One region of the Corynebacterium camporealensis genome, then DNA from elsewhere that is predicted to be linked to it. Evidence: predicted binding sites of a transcription regulator. Region 1 holds the regulator's gene; the other holds the start of a gene.
What was found. The regulator LexA, encoded in region 1, represses DNA repair genes until DNA is damaged. The targets are predictions, from matches to a motif close to CGAACANNTGTTCG.

Region 1 (10,306 bases):
CCAGAAATCATCGTGATCAACAAGATCGACCAGGCGGACCCGTTGGTGCTGGCGGAGCTGCGCCACGTCCTCGATCGCGACAACGTTGTATACGTCTCGGCAAAAACTGGTGAGGGAATTAAAGAACTCACCGCCCGTGTGGAGTTGTTCCTCAACTCCCAGGATGCCCACGTCCGCATGCTGGTGCCGTTTACACGCGGTGACGTCGTGGCCCGCGCCCACGCCCAGGGCACAGTCCGCGAAGAGGAGTACACCTCCGAAGGCACCGTGCTGGATGTACGCTTGCCGCAGGTGGTTGCCCGTGAACTCGATGAATTCGTCACCGAGCACGTCTCCTAAGACTCTGGAGTTTTCCTTCAGCGTTATGTGATGGGCATAATAAATGCCCGTGAGTACTTTAGGATGGCGCCTGCACGGCGACGGCAAACATGTAAAGCCCGGTGCGGTAGTCGCACCGGATGAGCGGTTGGATTGGCCGCGCACCATCGGCATCGGAATGCAGCACGTAGTCGCCATGTTCGGCGCTACCTTGCTGGTGCCCACTTTGACCGGTTTCCCGGTGAACACCACGTTGTTGTTCTCCGGTATCGGCACGATGCTTTTCTTGCTGATTACTCGTAATCGGTTGCCTTCCTACCTGGGCTCTTCTTTCGCCTTTATTGCCCCGCTGACTGCGTCGCAGCAGCACGGCATTGCGGCACAGACCGGTTCCATCCTGGTCACCGGTCTAGCGCTGATGGTTATCGGCTTTATCGTCAAAGCCGCAGGCCGCAAAGTTATCGACGCCATCATGCCACCGGCTGTTACCGGCGCCATCGTGGCTCTTATCGGCCTGAACCTGGCACCGACCGCCACGGACAACTTCAGCAGCCAGCCACTGGTTGCCACCGTCACTTTGTTTGTGATTCTGGCCGGCACCGTTGGTTCCCGCGGAATGTTTTCCCGCCTGTCCATCCTCATCGGCGTGGTTGTCGGCTGGATCTTCGCCGCGCTTACCGGCAATCTTCAGGAGGGCGCTGCCGACAGCATTCGCGAAGCCGCTTGGATCGGTCTGCCGGACTTCCATACGCCAGAATTCAACATGTCTGCCATCGCCGTGGCCCTGCCGGTACTCGTCGTCTTGGTGGCGGAGAACGTCGGCCACGTCAAGGCTGTCTCCGAAATGACCAAGCGCAACATGGACAACTTGGCTGGCGATGCCCTTATCGCCGACGGCCTGGCGACCTCTCTGGCCGGTGGCTTCGGTGGTTCTGCAACGACTACCTACGCTGAAAACATCGGCGTGATGGCCGCAACCCGTGTGTATTCCACCGCTGCGTACTGGGTGGCTGCCGCTACCGCTGTCGCCCTGGCGTTCATCCCGAAGTTCGGCGCACTGATCTTCACCATCCCAACCGGCGTACTGGGAGGTGCCTGCCTGGTGCTCTACGGGCTTATCGGCATGCTGGGCGTGCGCATCTGGATTGATAACAAGGTCAACTTCAACAACCCGGTCAACCTGACCACCGCTGCCGTCGCTCTGGTCGCCGGTATCGGCAACCTGACCTTAAGCGTCTTCGGCGTCGAGCTGGAAGGCATTGCCTGGGGCTCGGTCGGCATCATCCTGGCCTACCCAGCCCTGAAGTGGCTCTACCACAATGTTGGCGAAGGCCAGCCGCTGGCCAAGTAGGCATAAAAATCTCCCCGGCTGAACCATAGTGAGTTCAATCGGGGAGAGGCGGTTCGCACGCGAGCCGTGAGGTAAGAACTATGCCTCGAAGTCGAAAGACTAAGAGTCGAGGTCCTGCTCAATCAGGGAGGCAATCTTTTCTACTGCCTCTTCGTTCTCGGAAGTGACGACAACCTCGTCGCCCTGCTCTGCGCCCAGAGCCATAATCATCAGGGAGGAAGCTGCATCAGTTTCCTCATCTTCTTCCTCGCCAGCCAGGTTCAGGAAGATGTCCTCGTCGAATTCGCTGGCAGCATCGGCGATGATGGAAGCAGGACGTGCGTGCAGGCCTACCGAGGAGCCGACCTTAACGGTTTTGGAAGCCATGATAATTTCCTTTCATGATGTGCGTTAGCACTTACGAGTGTACGAGTAATTAGATCATGCCGCTACGTTGCGCTGACCTGCGGCCTCTTCAATAGCGCGGTTTGGCCAGAACTGCTTCACAGCAATCACCGTGACGGCAGAGACTGCAACACCTGCAGCGATAGCCAGCAGGTAGCCCCATGCCGGGGAAATAGCGAAGAGCACGAAGATACCACCATGCGGGGCATGCGAACCGACACTGAGAGCCATCGAGATGGCACCGGTGACAGCACCACCAGCCATCATCGATGGGATGACGCGGAATGGGTCAGCAGCAGCAAACGGGATAGCACCTTCGGAGACAAACGACAGACCCAGCAGCCACGCGGACTTGCCGTTTTCTTGCTCAGCCGGAGTAAACAGGCTCTTGCGCAGGAAGGTCGCCAGCGACAACGCAATTGGTGGAACCATACCGGCGGCCATGACGGCAGCCATGATTTCCATCGACGCCTGGTCGCCCGTGGACAGACCCGCAGTCGCGAACAAGTACGCCGCTTTGTTGACTGGGCCGCCGAGGTCGAAGCACATCATCAGGCCCAAAATGATGCCCAGCAGTACGGCAGAAGAACCAGACATCGACGACAGCCAGTTCTGCAGGCCTTCCATGATGGCAGCCAGTGGGGCGCCGAGCAGCAGGTACATCGCCAAGCCCACGACCAGCGAGGCTAGCAGCGGAATAATAACGACTGGCATCAGTGAGCCCAGCCAGCGCGGGACCTTCCACTGACCAATCCACATCGCGACCAGACCAGCCAGCAAACCGGTGACCAGACCACCGATGAAGCCAGCATCCAAAGTCACAGCAATCGCGCCACCGACAAAGCCCGGTGCAATACCCGGACGGCCGGCCAGAGCAAAGGCAATAAAGCCGGAGAGTGCCGCGACGATAAAGCTCATCGCTGCTTGGCCAATGGCAAAGAGCACCGCACCGAAGTACAACATGAATCCGGCGCGTTCAAAGCTCATCATTGTGCCATCAACATCGACCTCATGGCCCGGCAGGTTGGTCAACGAGTAATTCGTCGTAATGGCCTGCCAACCATTGGCCATGTCGGCGCCACCAAACAGGAAGCCCAAAGCCAGCAGCAAACCACCAGCAGCGACGAATGGCACCATGTAAGAGACGCCAGTCATCACTGCCTGCTGGATGCGCTTGCCCCAGCCCAGGCCAGCGTCTGCTTCAGCATCCGCTGAAGCAGACGGAGTCGAGTTGGACTTCGTGCCGGAAACCTTGCGGGCATTCGGGTTATTCGCTGCAGCAACTGCTTCATCCAGCATGACGGACGGCTCATTGATTGCGCGTTTCACACCAGATTCAATGACCGGCTTGCCGGCGAAACGCTCCTTATCGCGCACGCCAACATCCGTGGCAAAGATGACCGCATCAGCAGCATCGATATCAGCGTCAGCCAGAGGTTCGTTATTCGACGAGCCTTGGGTTTCGACTAACAACTCGATGTCATCGCGTTTGTCAGCAGTCTGCGTTAGCGCATCTGCGGCCATGTAGGTATGCGCAATACCCGTCGGGCAGGCCGTGACTGCCACGATGCGGGTGCGCTTGCCCGAAGACTGCTGTTCAGTCGCTGCCTTCGGGTCAGTGTCGGCATCACTGGTGGATGCGCTGCTTTGCGATGCCGCCGCTGCGGTTCCTGCTGCCGCGGTTGCGGTACCTGCTGAGGTCGTGGTCGATTTATCGGCCGGCTTCTTCTTGCGTGGCTTTTCTGCGTTGATGACCTCCATGACTGCGGTGACGATTTCGTCGGCAGTGGTTGCTTCGCGCAGGGTGTTGAGGAAGTCGTCGCGAACAAGTGCGCGGGCAAGCTTGGACAGGATGCGCAGGTGGGCTTTGCCGCCATCGGCAGGGGCGGCGATGAGGAAGACGAGTTCGGCATCGCCGTCAGGGCCAGAGAAATCGACTGGCTTGGCCAGGCGGGCAAAAGCGAGGGTGGGTTCGCTGACGGCTTCCGAACGGCAGTGCGGGATGGCAACTTTGCCGGGTACGCCAGTGCCAGCCTTGTTTTCGCGTTCGATGGCAGGTTGGGCAAGACCGTCGATGTCGCTGGCGCGACCGGTGTTGTGAACCAGCGTGGCAAGTTCGGTGATAACAGTGTCGACGCTGCTGCCAAAGTCAGCGTCCAAGGCCACCAGGTCGGTGGTGATAATCGGGGAAGACATGGGCACAAAGTCCTTTGGCCTTATTCAGGTGTAACGACGGTTCCTGCAATATCCAGGCCGTCGGGGGAGGGGAATTGGGTTCCAGGCAAGGCGGTGGCGGCGGTGCCGTAGGCCACCGAGCGCGCCAGTGCGGCTGGGTAGTCTTCGTTGCTGCTACGCGCCAGTATATAGCCAGCTAAAGCGGCATCGCCGGCACCAACAGTCGAGCGCACCTCACTAGGAGGTGGGGTGGCGATCCAGGCGTTGTCGGCGGTCACCAATACCGCGCCGGCAGCGCCTAAGGTGACGAGTACTTCCGGAATACCGCGGGCGACGACGAGGCGTGCGGCGGAAATAACCGGTTCATAATCGCCGGTAGCGGCGGCGTGCTCTAAGGCGAGGCCGTCGACACCGGCAAGCTGGCCAAGTTCCATGCCGTTGGGCTTAATGACATCGGGAGCAGCTCGATGCAGTTCATTGGCCACAGCGCGCATCGGACCATCGGAAGTATCGAGTGCGATGCGAACGTCGGGGACCTCCGCACGCAGGGCGGCGATGAGGTCGGAGTACCAGGATTCGGACACCCCACCTGGTAGGGAACCGGCAAGGACGACCCAGGAGGCATCGTGGGCTTTGTTGACTAAGGTGCGCTTGAGCTCATCGGCGAGCTCAGGCTTCAGTTGTGGGCCCGGGCCGTTGAGCTTGGTCGTGACACCCTCGGGGTCAGTGACGGTGGTGTTGACGCGCACGCCTTCTGACATGGGCAGGTTGTGGAAAGGAAGGCCGGATTCTTTGACGAGGTGCAAGAAGATGTCGTTGTCATTAGCCGGGAAGAGCGCCAAGGTGGGGCGTTGAGCCAAATGCACGGCTGCGGCAACGTTGACGCCTTTGCCGCCGGGCTGCTGAATCACCCGGCAGGCGCGGTGCACGTTGCCCGGCTGGACCGCTTCGCTGAGCTCGATTGTGGAATCGATGCTGGGGTTGGGAGTGAACGTCAAAATCATTGTCAGGGCGTCACCTTCGCTAAATCCGTTTCCACACAGAAACTTTGTGTTTGTTTCTGATTGTTGTCTGTTTGTGTTGGTTTGTCAATCACTTTTTGTGGTTTTCGTTGCATTTTGGACGCTTTTGTGATGATCTTGAGATAGAGATCCCTCGTTGATGAAAGAAGCGAAAACTATGAGTTCTGCTGAGGAAACCACCATCTCCGGAACCGGCGTGGTAGCCGGTATTGCGTATGCCGAAGCCGTGTGGGTCCGCCCCCGCCCGGAGCTTCCCGGAGCATCGACGCCCGTGCCCGAAGAACAGCGCGATGCAGAATTCGATCGCTTTGTCGAAGCTGCTGACCTGGTCGCATCCCGTCTGGAGCAGCGCGCCAATGGTGCCGATGGTCAGGCCGCTGAGGTCCTTGATGCGACCTCGCGTATGGCCAAGGACCGCGGTTGGCACAAGGCGGTGCGCAAGGGTGTGCGTACTGGCAAGACTGCGGAGTACGCCGTGGTTGGTGCAACTGACAAGTTTGTCACCATGTTTGAAGCTGCCGGCGGCATCATGGCAGAGCGCACCACAGACTTAAAAGATGTCCGTGACCGCGTGATTGCGCAGCTGCGCGGTGAGCCGGAACCAGGCCTGCCAGCAGTCGAGGGCGAAGCAGTATTGCTTGCCGATGACCTCGCACCCGCCGACACCGCCACCTTGGACACCGCACACATTAAGGCATTGGTGACTGAGCTCGGCGGCCCAACCAGCCACACCGCGATTATCGCGCGCCAGCTCGATATTCCGTGCATCGTGGCGATGGGCGCGAGCCTGCGTGATATTGAAGCCGGCACGGTGCTCTATGTCGACGGTGCGGTTGGCAACGTGACCATTGGTGCCGACGAGGAAACCTCCAAGCAGGCGGTTGCCGAGTACCGCGAGCGTGCCGAAAAGGTCGCCCAGTGGACTGGCCCGGCAGAAACTGCCGATGGTCACCGTGTACAGCTGCTCGCCAACGTCGCTGACGGCAATGCCGCCCGTATCGCTTCTGATTCTGTGGCTGAGGGTATTGGCCTCTACCGCACGGAGCTGTCCTTCCTCTCCGCCAGCGAAGAACCGACCGTGGAAGAACAGGCTCGCATCTATGCCAAGGTCTTCAATGCCTATCCCGAATCCAAGGTGGTCGTTCGTACCCTGGATGCAGGTTCGGACAAGCCGATTTCTTATGCCACCATGTCGGATGAAGAAAACCCGGCACTTGGTGTCCGTGGCCTGCGTGTTGCCCGCGACAACGAGGCTTTGCTGACCCGTCAGCTAGACGCGATTGCTCTGGCCGCAGAAAACCGCGACGACAATGCGCCGACGTGGGTGATGGCGCCGATGGTGGCCACCGCAGCTGAAGCGCAGTGGTTCGCGGGCCTGTGCCGGGAGCGCAACCTGGTTGCTGGAGCGATGATTGAGGTGCCTGCCGCAGCGCTCATGGCCGATACCATCATGCCGCACCTGGACTTTGTCTCCATCGGTACCAATGACCTGACCCAGTACACGATGGCCGCCGATCGTCTGTCCTCGCAGCTGGCCTATCTCACTGACCCGTGGCAGCCAGCCGTGCTGCGCCTGATTCAGCACACCTGCGTCGTGGGCCATGACAACAACGTCCCCGTGGGCGTCTGTGGTGAGGCCGCCGCCGATCCGATGCTGGCCTGCGTGCTCACCGGTCTGGGCGTGAACTCGCTGTCCGCAGCCTCGACTGCCTTGGCTGGCGTGGGCGCACAGGTCAGCGAGCTGACCTTGGAGCAGTGCCAAAAGCTTGCCGATGTCGCCCTAGCCTCCAGCGGTCCGAGCGAAGCCCGCGAAGCAGTGCGCGAGCTGATTGAAAAGTACCGTGACTAGTCATCTTCGGCGATAATGACCTCAATTTCATGCTTCCGCAGTTCCTCGACGAAAGTCTCAGGGGCTGCGGAATCTGTGATCACAACGTCAATATCGCGAATAGAGGCGAAGCTAACCAGGTAGTCATTACCCAGCTTCGACGAGTCACACAACACCACAACCTTGTGGGCATTGGTGATAAACGCCGACTTGATGGCTGCTTCCTGCGAATCCGCAGTCGACAGTCCATGGTCAATGGTCAAGGCATTGGTGCCGACGAAAGCGACATCCGCGCGCAGCAGCGCCATGGTGCGCAGCGCAGTATCACCGACGACAGCCTGGGTAATTGCACGCACCGTACCGCCGAGCAGTTGTACCTCGGGAAGTCCAGCAGTTGCCAGGGAGAGTGCTACCGGCAGCGAGTTGGTCACGATAGTGCACGGCGAGGTGTTGTGCTGCTGACTGATAAGGTCGGCCATCGCGTTAATGGTGGAACCGGCATCCAGGAAGATGCTGCCGGATTCCTGGGGCAAAAAGTCCATGGCCGCACGGGCAATGGAAGCCTTGGCACCAATGGCGGAGCGCTGACGAGCATCTAAGGTTAGCTCTGCAGTCTGGAAGGTCTGCGATGCGACCGCACCGCCGTGCACGCGGTGGACGACACCTTCGCGGTCTAGGACCGCCAAGTCACGACGAATCGTTTCAGCTGTGACTTCGAAACGCTCCGAAAGCTCGGTGACGTTAACGCGGCCTTCCACTGCGGTCAGGGAAGCAATTTGGCGGCGCCGCTCTTCGGCGTACATCGGCCCCTCCTGTAGGACGTGTGGCGGGGGTGTCGGTAACTGTTATGTCCGAACTAGTAACTCCCGGTTTATTTTGCTTTCTGGGTCTATTGTTCCAGAAACCCCGCACACAACCACTGCTTTCGGGCATGAATAAACATCAAGCAAAAAGTTTCGCAGCGGGAGTAACCCCAAAAGCCAAGGTAGACGCCAATAATCGGCGGTGGGGGTACAGGGGTAAGAAAAAGGCAGCCCACATCCGTGGAGTGCCCGATAAAGGGGGAGGATTAAAGCTTGCGGAAGACAGAGACGACCTTGCCCATGATTTCTGCTTCATCGCCCTTGATAGGCGAGTAGGCGTCATTGTGCGGCAGCAGCCACACACCGGAGGAGTCGCGGTGGAATTCCTTGACCGTAGCCTCTTCGCCATCGAGCAGTGCCGCGACGAATTCGCCTTCCTCAGCAACGGCCTGGGAGCGCACAATAACCCAGTCGCCATCGAAGATGCCCGCATCATGCATGGAGTCACCGACCACCTGCAGCATGTACAGCTCGCCACCGCCGAGGATGTCGCCCGGCATAGGGAAGTAGGTGTCGATGTTTTCTTCTGCAGTAATTGGGGAACCCGCTGCAATGCGACCAACGACCGGAATGTAAGAAGCAGCCTCAGAATCCTCCGGTGGGGTGTCCTCAGTGGTTGCCACTGGCTTGCGGGAGTTCTTTCGCGGAGCTTCCTCATTGTTGTAATTGCGCAGATCCACCGCACGTGGCTTGTTCGGGTCGCGGCGCAGGAAGCCCTTTTCTTCTAACTGCTTGAGCTGGTACGCCACCGAGGAGGTCGACTGCAGGCCTGCCGCATCACCGATCTCACGGATGCTTGGCGGGTAACCGCGCAGCATCACGGCATCCCGAATCACATCCAGAATGCGCCGTTGGCGATCGGAGAGTGAATCTTCGTTGGGCTTGCCGGTCGGTTTGACGGGTTTGCGAGCCATGGTGCCTCCTCAGGCGGGGGTCAAGTGCTTTCTTACATTTCTATCACGTTCTGGACAAATGTTCGACTATTTCGTTCTAGGACTAGACAAATTTTCGAACGCCTGTTATAACTCGAACATACCAGCTAATTCGAACAGTTTGGCGAATGACTTGGCCGGCCGTGTCAGGGAAGTTTCTTATCATCACGGCAGGCTCAGAAAGGAAATAGAAATGACTCTCGCACTTGACCCGCAAAACCGCCGCTCCGCACGTCGTTCTCCGCAGGCATCTGTCGTTCCTCCTGCAGCCGTGTGGGATATCCGTCCTGGGGCTTCTTACACCTCGCGTTACTCGCATCCTGCATCCAGTGTTCGCACACTGCGCATCGGTGAGGCCCGTTCGAATCGAACAGAGTTACCAGGTGTACAGAAATCGGCTAATCGCGTAAACCAGCGTCGTACTTCTTCGAACATAGGTAACTATCTTCTGGGTGCCGTTTTTGGTGGTGCAGTATTCTTCGGCACTGTAGCTGCCGGTTTGGGTGGCGCTAGCGAACCAGCCGACGTTCCGGCAACGGGTGCCTCCGTCGGGGCAGTGGTTTCTGCCGACGTACACTAAAGCTGACAGTTATTTCCGTCAGCTTGTGAGGTAGCCTCCGCCGTGTATTGCCCCTTTTGTCACAATGAACAATCACGCGTTATTGATTCGCGCGTAGTCGATGCAGGCACCTCGATTCGCCGCCGCCGTGAATGCGCATCGTGCAAGGGACGCTTCACCACGGTGGAAAAGGCCGTGCTTCTCGTCGTCAAACGCAACGGCCTGGCGGAACCTTTCAGCCGCGACAAACTCATTCGCGGTGTCCGCCGTGCCTGCCAGGGCCGCGATGTCTCCGATGACTCGCTGAAAAAGCTTGCCCAGCAGGTCGAAGAAACTGTTCGCCATCATGGCTCCTCGCAGGTCAATGCCAATGACATTGGCCTAGCTATTCTGGAGCCACTGCGCGACCTCGATGAGGTTGCCTACCTGCGCTTTGCTTCTGTGTATAAGTCCTTCGAAAGCGCCGACGACTTCGAATCTGAGATTCGCCTTATGCGCCGACGCGATCGCGAAGACTTTTAGCGCAGCTTATCTACTGCCTTTTGTACGCGCCGTAGGGACACTGCGTGCGCGGTGCCCAGTCGCTGTGCGAACAGTGAGACGCGTAGTTCTTCAGTCATCCAGTAGATGTCCTTGACCTGACGGGTCTTTTCTCGTCCTGATGGAAGGCCACGCAGGCGATTTTTCAGATACGCCTTTGCCTCATCGACTTCTGCCTGGCGGTCAGCGTCGCGATCCGGGTCGGTGGCCATCTCATCGAGACGGATGCTCATTGCCTGCAGGTAACGGGGGAGATGCCGCAGGTGAGCCATACCGTGCACGGTAATCGCATTGCGGGGGAGCAGGAAGTCCAGTTGTGCGTTCATATCGTCGA
Region 2 (10,306 bases), 200 kb from region 1:
CTGGGTGTCCACGCCGACGCTGGCAGCCAACCCGGTCGCGAGCGCGGCGTTGGCGATGTTGAACTCGCCGGGCATCGGCAGGCGGAAGGTGTAGTTTTTATCCGCCAGGGTCAGCTCCACATGCTGGGCGCCGGTGACTTCGGTATCCAGCTGGTGTGCGGAAATCTCCGCCTCAGCTTGGGTGCTTCCGGTGCGCACGCGCTGCATCGGCAAGCCTTCCTGCTTAACGATGTCCACCATGCGGCCACCCCAGTCATCATCCACACAGATGACCGCAGCTTCCGCGGCTTGCTCGCCGCGGAATAGACGTGCCTTGGCAGCGAAGTACTCTTCCATCGTCGGGTGGAAGTCCAGGTGGTCCTGGCTTAAGTTGCTAAATCCACCAACAGCAAAGCGGGTGCCCTGCACACGGCCCAGTTCGAGTGCGTGGGAGGAGACTTCCATGACCACGTGGGTGACACCTTCGTCTTTCATCTGCGCGAACAGCTGCTGCAGGGTCGGCGCTTCAGGCGTGGTGAGCGTCGTCGGGACCGGCTCGCGGTTAATGCGGGTACCGGTCGTGCCAATCAGGCCGACCGAGTAGCCGGCGTGCAGCAAACCTGCTTCGAGCAAGTAGCTGGTCGTGGTCTTACCGGAAGTACCGGTAATCGCGATGACGGTGAGGTCCTTGGTGGAGTGACCGTAGATTTCAGCGGCAATCAGGCCGAGTACTGCGCGGATGTCTTCAACTTCAATGATGGGGCGGGTCTCGCCGGAAGACTGCAGGATTTCGACGCCGGCGACATCGGAAAGTATTGCTCTTGCTGGAGTATCCCCGGCAAACTGTGCGCCATGCACGCGGGTGCCCGGAAGGGCGGCAAAAAGCGCGCCTTCGGGAAGTTTCTTGGAATCCAGGCCGCAGTCGCTGACCGTAATATCGCCGTCACCGATGACCCGGCCGCCGGCGAGTTCTGCAAGCTGTCGAATAGTCGTTGCCATTTCTCTGCTCTCCTTACTCGCGCAGGGTCAGGCGCGGGGCTGGGTCGGTGGTCGGGATGTTGTCGCGGTTGAGCAGCCAGCTAGCGATGTCCTTAAACACCGGGGCTGCCGACTGTCCACCAGAACCGTCATCGTTGACGCCGGTTTCTGGTTCATCCAGCATGACCGCGACCACGAAACGCGGGTCATTAGCCGGGGCGATACCAGCAAAGGTAATCCAGTACGCGGAGTTGGAATAACCGCCGGTATTCGGGTCTACCTTCTGCGCGGTACCGGTCTTGCCGGAAAGCTCGTAGCCTTCGATGTTGTTACCGGCTGCGGTACCGTTCTGGATTCCCGCGGGGTCGTCCTGGAAGACACTGCGGAACATATCCACGGTAGTCTTCGCAGTCTTTTCCGAGACCACGCGGGTGGTCTTTGGTTCTTCTTGCTTTTCTTCTTCGCCGTTAGCGCCTTCGACCTTGTCGATGATGCGCGGCTCGATGCGCTCACCACCGTTGGCCAGTGCCTGGTAGACACTTGCCATCTGCAGGGTGGTCCAGGACTGGCCCTGGCCAATCGGGAGGTTCGCGAACGTACCGCCAGACCACTGCTCTAATGCGGGCACCAGGCCGGTGGATTCGTTCGGCAGCTCAATGCCGGTGGCAGAACCCAGGCCGAACTTCTCCAGGTACTCGGAGTACTTTTCCTGGCCGAGCTTCTCCGCAATCATCAGCGTGCCGACGTTGGAAGACTTACCGAAGATACCGGTGGTCGTGTACGGCTCCACACCGTGTGCCCACGCGTCGTTGACGGTAACCCCAGCCATGTCAATGGAACCGGGCACCTGGTGGACTTCATCTGGGGTGGTTGCGCCTTCTTCAAGCGCGGCGGCAGCGGTAATGACCTTGGCCACCGAGCCTGGCTCATAGGGGTGGGAAATCGAGGGGTTTTCGAAATCCTTGCCGTCTTCGAGCTGCTTTTCGATGTCCTTGTTCGGGTCAATGGTGCCCGAGTTCGCCATCGCCAGTACCTCGCCGGTGGCAACGTCGAGGACGACTGCCTCGCCGTTTTCTGCCTTAGAGTTGGCCACGGCCTTTTCGATCTTCTGCTGCACGTAGGTCTGCAGGTCCAGGTCCAGAGTCAAGGTGACGTTCTTGCCATCGACCGCTGGCACCTCATCTCGAAGCGTGCCCGGGATGGGCTGGCCGTCGGTGGAAACATCCTCGGTGGAGCGGCCATCGATGCCGGTGAGCGAACCGTCGCCAGATGCTTCAAAACCGAACTGGCCCTGGCCGTCCATGGAGACCTTGCCGATCACGTTTTCAGCAATCGCACCATTCGGATACTGGCGAATATCCTGGTGGTCGGCAGCGAGACCGTGGAATTCCTGGGAAATCTCCACGGCAACATCCGGGTCGAGGTTGCGCACGAGCACCTCGTATTCGGTATCGGCGTTGAGCTTGTCCATGATCTGGTCGTCGTCGACGTCGTCGGTATCCACTCCCGCGTCCTTCATTATGCGCGGGATGCCATCGGCCATTGCTTCCAGGCGCTTGTCCAGCTCGTCGTCGAGGTAGTCCTTGCGCTCATCTTCGGACTTGCCGCCCCAGATACCTTCGGAGCGGGCTTCGAGTTCGGCTTGCTCGCGCAGCTCCGAACGCAGGCGCGTCGGCGACACAGTCAGGGAGCGGGCCTGCATGGTGTAGGCCAGGCGCTGGCCTTCGCGGTCGACGACCTCACCGCGGCGGGCAGGTTCGATGTACACGCGGGATCGCTGCGCTTCCGCCTTAGCGGCCAGGTCCGGGCCCCAGGCGAGCTGCACCCATGCCAAACGGCCGACGAGAACCAGCAAAATCACGCCCAGGATCGCCACAACAATGTTGATGCGCTGGGCCATCAATTCCTTCTGCCGCGGGTTGGCCTTGACCCTGCTGGCAGGCTTCGGAGCTGCTGCTTGACGATGCCCCTGGTGCCCCGCCCTAGCAGAACCAGCCACGCCGGCGCGCTGTGGCCGGGATCCGCGCGGATTACGCCCTCCGCCGCGATTCGGTGGTGTCACTGAGCTAGGTCACCTTTCTAGAACATCGTGTCAGGTAAAGGCCATGTAGGTTCTACACCGCCTAGTTGGAGTACGGAGCCTGCAACGGCTGGGCCGGTGCGGCATCGTCAGCCGCGTCGGCATCGTCAGTGCTGCCCTCACGGTCCTCGTCGTCAGACTGTCGCGCGTTCTGCTGGCCCTGCGGTACCGCAGACAGCGAATCGGACACGTCCGAGGTCTCGTTCGGGTCACTGGATGCTCGTCCCGGGCGGACGGGTTCTCCATTCACATCGATGATAGATTCTGTAGCTCCATCCGCCGGGCGCTGTTCGTTAATGTCGCCATTTTCATTAACTTCCACCACGCCGGGCTGCACCGGAACGGCCATGTTCATGTCATTGGCGCGGCGCGCGACATCAGCCGAAGAACGCACGTTCTCCAAATCGCGATTGAGCGTTTCGACCTGGTTGCTCAGCTGGGATTCCTGGACAGTGAGCTGCTGAATCTTGAAGGTCTGTGCCGTGGACAGACCAGATAGCCACATCGCGACGGCCACACCAGCGATGACCATGCCAATCGCGATGACCGCCAGGCGGAAAATCGCCGGGTCCTTGCGCGGCGGGCCCATCCGGCGACCGCGGTAGCTGACAACCTGCTTGGAACCTAAACGCTTGTTGCGGCGCTGCGGGACCTCCGGGCGATGAACCCTGCGGCTAGGACGCGTCGGAGTCGTCGACTGCGCACCGCGACGCGGACGCTCCAGCAGACCAGTGCCTGCTCCGCCGTCTGCTCCGGTGGTGAAATCTCGGCTGGCGCCCATGCTGCGTTTGCCCTCTCTGTCGCGATTTCGATTGGTGGTGTCAAAAGTTGATGTCGGACTCATCGCGCACCTCCCGGTGGGCGAAACTCCACGTCGCCGTCGAGTCTTTCGATAGCGCGCACGCGCACCGACGCCGCACGCGAATTCTCTGCGATTTCTTCCTCGCTGGCCTTTTCCGACCCACGAGTCACGGTCTTAAACTGCGCAGCGGTACCCGGCAGATCCATCGGCAGGCCTGCAGGAGTCTTCGAGGTGGTCAGTTCCTTGAACGCACGCTTAACGATGCGATCCTCCAACGACTGATAACTCATAAACACCGCACGACCGCCAACGCTCAGCGCGTTGGCGATGACGGGGAGGACCTGTTCAATCGCCTCGAGCTCGCGGTTGACCTCGACGCGCAGCGCCTGGAAGGTGCGCTTTGCCGGGTGTCCTCCGGTACGGCGTGCCGCAGCCGGAATCGTCGCGTAGAGCAACTCCACCAAGCGCGCGGAATTCTCAAAAGGCTCCTTCTCGCGCTCTTTGAGAACCGCAGAAGCAATCTTGCCGGCGAAACGCTCATCGCCATAGACCTTGAGCACGCGTGCCAAGTCACCATGCGAGTAGGTATTCAGCACCTCTGCTGCAGTAATGCCCTTGCTCGGATCCATGCGCATATCCAGCGGCGCATCCTGCGCATACGCAAACCCGCGCTCTGCCTGGTCCAGCTGCATCGACGAGACACCGAGATCAAAAAGCGCGCCAGCGATTCCGTGCTCGCGCGCTACCTCAAAAACGTCTCCATCACCTTGCGTGATGGCGACCCCCAAATCGTCGAAACGGGCATTGACCGGTGTAAAGCGCTCACCGAATTTCTCCAGGCGCTTAGTTGCCTGCTTCAGCGCTGCCTTATCGCGGTCAATGCCAATCACGCGCGCCTGCGGGAACTCATTCAAGAAATACTCGGTGTGCCCGCCGGCGCCGAGGGTGCCGTCGATGATGATGGCGGCATCGGCAAGCATGTGCACGGGTGCAGAAAGCAAATCTGCCATGCGTTCGCGCATGACAGGGACATGGCCATGGTTAGCTGCAACGTTATAGTTGACCATGAGGACCACGCCCCCTTCCGCTAGAGATAAAAATTGAGTGCGTATAGAGCCCTGTCCGAGGCAGGTTTCTGATGTCGGGGAAGTACACCAGAGCATCCACCTCGGGCAGAGTCCGTACACGCACTCTTCGCTTAACGATGCCGCCCTAAAGCAGCCCAGCAAGTACGTCATCGGCATCTGCTGCCGAGTAAGCATCTTCAGTTTGTGACTGGTATTCAGCCCAGGCGGCTGCGTCCCAAATCTCCAAAAAGTCGACTGAGCCGACCACCACGCACTCCTTCGACAAACCCGCATACTCGCGATGACCTGCCGACAACGTAATACGACCATTGCCATCCGGCCTTTGCTCATCCGCACTTGCTGCCAAGTTACGAATAAACGCACGAGCCTCCGGATTCGTACGCGAGACAGCCGCCGCCTTTCTGGCCCTTTGAGCGAACTCCTCGCGCGGATACACCGCCAACGAGTGGTCCTGCCCTTTGGTGACCATCAGGCCGCCAGCTAGTTCGTCACGAAACTTCGCCGGGAGCGTGAGGCGTCCTTTGTCATCAAGTTTTGGAGTGTAGGTTCCCAGAAACATCCCGGGACCACCTTTCCTCAACTTGCGACATCCGGATTCCTCGGAAGCGAACAGGCACCACACCTCTCCGCTGCGCCCCACTCTACCCCACTTTCCCCCACCGGGGACACTTAGCGCGGCGTGTTACGTTGATGTAATTTTTGAAAACCCTGGTAGAGCCTCGAAATTGCGGTGGGGGAAATTCCCCGGCAGGTCTTGACAAGGGGTGAATTGTGAGGCGATTTTAGTAACTTAGCTGAGATTTGGGATGTCTTCTGTTACTAACGCACAGTGCCGGGGGTGCCGTGGTGGGGGAAAGTGGGGAATTTTTAGATGAGTAGATCCCCTCTCTGGTTAGACTGCCGAAATGGCCAAAAGGATCCGAAAATTTCGAAAATGAGAACAATCCCACAAACCGTTGCCTACCTGCGGAAACGCGGCTACTGTGACGGGCATGACACAGTTTGCATCCCCCACCGCAGCCCGGCACACCGGGCTCGACATGCTGCGCGATAGCCTGCGCTCGCCCGGCATGGTTGCGGAGGTGCTCGATTTATCCCTGCGCGAAGTCAAGCGCTGGGCCACCCTCGCGCACGTCTATTTCGGCGCGACGAAGTTCACCCGCAAACAAGACGATGCCCGGCTGGCTGCCGAGGGCTACTCCATCTCTCGACTGGTCCACATCGACCGCTTTGCCCGGCGTGCTGCCACCCCTGCGCGCCAGTGGGAATTTCGCTTAGAGCTGTTGCGCTTTTCCGGCAGCGTGGACGAGATGATTACTTATGCCAAGACTCGTCAGGAGAATTATGTCGAGCCCCGCTCCCCCGAGCGCGGCGTGAGTATCACCCAGCACGACGAGAACATCTGGAGCCTGCACATTCGCGATGAGGCCTCTCGCATTGCGCAGCTGCGCAAGACGCTGGATGCTGCAGCACCGAAGGACGAGTCCATTCCGCGTGCTCGCCGCCGCGCCGACGCCTTTTGGGAACTGGTCAACAGCCAGTCCACGTTGGTCGAGCCGGCCTATCGCACGGTCATTGCTATCGGACTAGAGGAGTTCTTCCAGATCATCGCCGGCAAGGGCGATGAGGTAAAGCTCGGCTGCTCTGATGGCACGATTATGACCGGTGCGGACTGGCTCGCCCACCACCTAGCAGGGCACTTGGGCGAGGACATCTTCGCCGGACTTTTCCACCCGGTGGCCGGGCCGGTGAATCTCTACCGGACGCGCTCGGCGAGTTTCAAACAGCGCCTCATGGCCATTTCCGAACAGCTCGTCTGCGCCTGGGAGGACTGCAAAGAACCCGGCGATAACTGCGAGGTCCACCACATCGTCGCCCACAACCGCGGCGGAGAGACCACCCCGACCAACCTGACGATGTTATGCCGCTACCACAACGGGCTTATCGGCAGCATCGACCCCAATAACCTGCCGAAACATCCCGGCGCGCCGAACTATCCGCACCGCGGGTGGATAAGTAGAGAAAACGGCCACGTGGTCTACCACCCACCGGGCAGAAAACCGCCGCGGACCAACCCGCATCCGGTCAGCCAGCTCGGCGCGATGCACCTCATCTAGCCTTCAAAGCACAACAAAGCCCCACACCTAACAAAGGTGCGGGGCTAAACGTGCGAGCTTTTAACGCTCTTCAAAGCGACGACGGAAATTCTCTTCCATCTTGGAGCTGACTCCACCCTGCTTGGAGGAGGAGCGCTGCTTGTTGCTCTTCTTCGACGACTTGGCGGACTTGTTGGACTTAGACGAGGAAGAATCCCCGCGCAGCATCCATACGCCAGCGCCGAACATCAGCAAGAAGCCGAGTACGGACAGTGCGACAAACCACAGGCTTTGCTGCGCAAGCGCCACGCCGCCAATCATGACGACCAGGCCCAGCACAACCAGTGCCACACCGCGCAGCGTGATTGCTCCGCCGCCGTCGCCGCCAAAACTCGAGGAGGATTCGGATACGGAGGCGCCAAACTTGGGGTCATCGGCAAGCAATGACCGCTCAATTTCTCGGAGAGCGCGCTGCTCCTGCTCGGAAAGGGACATTGTTCCTCCAACTTAGGGTCGGGCACAGAGATGAGGGTTTACACCTATACAACGCCCAGAGTAATCACTTAGTTCCCGTAAATACAGCTATCCTAAAAATCAGGTGCACTCGCAAGGATTTAAGCAACCAGCGAGCCGAAACCAATCTCGGCTTCCGTGGCATCGATAAAGCGCGCCACCAGGTCTAACAGCGACCACACCAGCGCTTCATCAGGCATATCATCCAGGCCGGTCGCCACACGCGAACGCGGACGAGAATAAGCCTTAAATTCTTTCGCCCACTCTTTGTCTGTGGCAGAAACCAAAGCCAAACGCTCCCAAGCACTCGACGGCAGCCGGCGACGCTTCGCCACAGCAGAAACCGCCACGCGCGCACCCGCAGTGCGCAGACCCGCCTGGTAGGCATATTCCAACGCCTCATCCCACTTGGCCTCAGCAGCACAACCTTGTGCCCGGCGCAGGAGGTCCTGGGCCTGGAACAAGAAACGATCGCGCTTGCCTGCCGGACCACCCGTGAACTTGGACTGTGCGGAAATAATCTGTGCCATGACCTGCCTCCTTTTCTTCTGACTTACAACCTAAAAGCCGATCCGGACATCCTAACTTCATTTTAGCTCATGTGTTCGAATATTTCTTCGAAAATCCTGCGCACAGAACTTATTGCGGCACCTTTCAGTTTTTGCTGTGATAGATACTGTGACTTACGCAATCCGCCGCTTAACCCCCCGGGAGTTTTCACTGCTGGCTCCCCAGCTTGTCGATATCTACATCGAAGCCATGGACTACTCCCCCAGCATCCACGCCAAAAGTGTGCGCGGCTGGCGCAACGACATGCAACGCGCCGGCTTCCAGACTGTCATCGCCGAAGACGACACCGGCGTGGTCGGCATGGCCTATGGCTTTATCGGCTCCCCTGATACCTGGTGGGATCAGCAACTGCGCCGCGGATTAGTCAAAGAAGGCGGCCCTACTGCCGCCCAGGCCAAAGTGCTCCAAAACTACTTTGAGCTCGCCGAGATTCATGTGCTGCCCAGGTGTCAGGGACGGGGCATCGGCAAGCAATTAGCACAGAACCTGCTGTGGAATGCCCCCGCGCGGCATTGCCTGCTGTCCACCCCGGAAGTCGACGGCGAGCAGAACAACGCTTTCGGGCTCTACCGGCATTTAGGTTTCGTCGATTTTCTGCGCAATCTGCGCTACCCGGCCGATACGCGCGGTTTCGCCATTTTAGTCGCCACGCTGCCACTACACCCGAGGGTTGAGCAATCTCCGGAAAGCTAGACGGTATCGTAGCTACTGTGACTTTCCCGAATGTGCCCTCGCTTGCCGATGTCCCCTCCACCACCCAGGAGCTCTTATCTGAGTTCTTGGAGGCCCGGCGTCCTCAGGTCGCCGAGATTGGGCAGCCGGTTACGCAGGCAACGCAGTTTCTGGAAGATTTCGTACTCGGCGGCGGCAAGCGCATTCGTCCGCTGTATGCCTGGGCAGGTTTCATTGGCGCCGACGGTCTCGATGGCGACGAGGACCCGCAGGCCGTGTTGCGTGCTGCGGCATCCCTGGAGTTCATCCAAGCTTGCGCGCTGATTCACGACGACATCATCGACGCCTCCGATACCCGCCGCGGAAATCCGACCGTGCACCGCGGGGTGGCTGCGCTGCACTGGGAGGCCGGCTATCAGGGTTCGCCGGAGTTTTTCGGCCAGTCGGTGGCAATTTTGGTCGGTGACCTGGCTTTGGCCTGGAGTGAGGACATGCTGCAGGATTCCGGTCTCTCGGCTGCTGCGCTCCAACGCGTGCGCGAGCCGTGGCGTGCCATGCGCACCGAGGTTATCGGCGGCCAGCTGCTCGACATCACTTTGGAAGCTCAGGGCTCGGAGTCCGTTGAGCTGGCCGATGCGGTCAACCGCTACAAGACTGCCGCCTACACCATCGAGCGCCCGCTACACATTGGAGCCGCGCTTGCCGATGCCCCCTCCCACCTCATCGACGCCTTCCGCGGCTATGGGCGCGATATCGGCATTGCTTTCCAGCTCCGCGACGACCAGCTTGGCGTGTTCGGTGACCCTTCTGTTACCGGCAAGCCAGCTGGCGATGACCTGCGCGAAGGCAAGCGTACCGTGCTGCTAGCACTCGCGTTACAGGAACTCGACGAGAAGGACCCGTCTGCGGCTGCGACGTTGCGCGCTGGTGTGGGCAATGTGAGCGAGCCAGAAGAATTGGCGAAGTTGTCGCAGATTATTGAGGATTCGGGGGCTCCTGGGCTCATCGAAAAGCGTATTGCTCGGTTGACTGAGTCGGGGCTGAACCATCTGCGCGCAGCGGACGTCTCCGATGAGGTCACGGCGACGCTGGAAGAACTTGCCCACAAGGCCACGGCGCGGCGCGCGTAGAACGTCATGGATAAACGCAAGACGTATAGCTTCACAGTCCCCGGCGCGCTGCCGCTGGGCGTGTTCGGCTCAGTGGTGCTGTTGTTCGCGTCCTTTTCGGGGGGCGCGACGCGTAACCAGGGCGGGCTTTTAGAAGCTCTCAACATTGGCTTTTTGGCCTATGGCCACGGGCGCAACCTGGGCATGCTGGCCTATTGGATTGGCCTGATTGCGCTGGTGCTGGCGTGGGTGCTGGCGGCACGTCAGGTGATTGTGCCGCATCTGCGCGGTGAGATGCCCGATGCTTATCGACGCATCCGCACCATGCTCATCGCCTGGACTGCTCCCCTGCTGCTGGCTGCACCGCTGGCCTCGCGCGATGTGTACTCGTACCTGATGCAAGGTGCGATGGTCCGCGA

Region 2: the regulator LexA is predicted to act here: its motif matches at 8,143-8,156, upstream of UL81_RS07775 (SAV_6107 family HEPN domain-containing protein).

The regions. Positions count from the first base shown of each region.
Region 1 is NZ_CP011311.1:1,459,691-1,469,996, reverse strand. Features, by position in the region: gene hflX (GTPase HflX) at 1-339, shown strand, start outside; gene UL81_RS06870 (uracil-xanthine permease family protein) at 389-1,669, shown strand; gene UL81_RS06865 (HPr family phosphocarrier protein) at 1,769-2,035, opposite strand; gene UL81_RS06860 (PTS fructose transporter subunit IIABC) at 2,090-4,249, opposite strand; gene UL81_RS06855 (1-phosphofructokinase family hexose kinase) at 4,270-5,232, opposite strand; gene ptsP (phosphoenolpyruvate--protein phosphotransferase) at 5,408-7,099, shown strand; gene UL81_RS06845 (DeoR/GlpR family DNA-binding transcription regulator) at 7,096-7,881, opposite strand; gene lexA (transcriptional repressor LexA) at 8,148-8,855, opposite strand; gene UL81_RS06835 (hypothetical protein) at 9,067-9,453, shown strand; gene nrdR (transcriptional regulator NrdR) at 9,496-9,954, shown strand; gene hrpA (ATP-dependent RNA helicase HrpA) at 9,951-10,306, opposite strand, start outside.
Region 2 is NZ_CP011311.1:1,655,957-1,666,262, forward strand. Features, by position in the region: gene UL81_RS07740 (UDP-N-acetylmuramoyl-L-alanyl-D-glutamate--2,6-diaminopimelate ligase) at 1-978, opposite strand, end outside; gene UL81_RS07745 (peptidoglycan D,D-transpeptidase FtsI family protein) at 992-2,857, opposite strand; gene UL81_RS07750 (hypothetical protein) at 3,081-3,818, opposite strand; gene rsmH (16S rRNA (cytosine(1402)-N(4))-methyltransferase RsmH) at 3,878-4,906, opposite strand; gene mraZ (division/cell wall cluster transcriptional repressor MraZ) at 5,052-5,486, opposite strand; gene UL81_RS07765 (HNH endonuclease signature motif containing protein) at 5,920-7,044, shown strand; gene UL81_RS07770 (DUF3040 domain-containing protein) at 7,105-7,518, opposite strand; gene UL81_RS07775 (SAV_6107 family HEPN domain-containing protein) at 7,638-8,066, opposite strand; gene UL81_RS07780 (GNAT family N-acetyltransferase) at 8,215-8,799, shown strand; gene UL81_RS07785 (polyprenyl synthetase family protein) at 8,817-9,908, shown strand; gene UL81_RS07790 (alpha-(1->6)-mannopyranosyltransferase A) at 9,915-10,306, shown strand, end outside.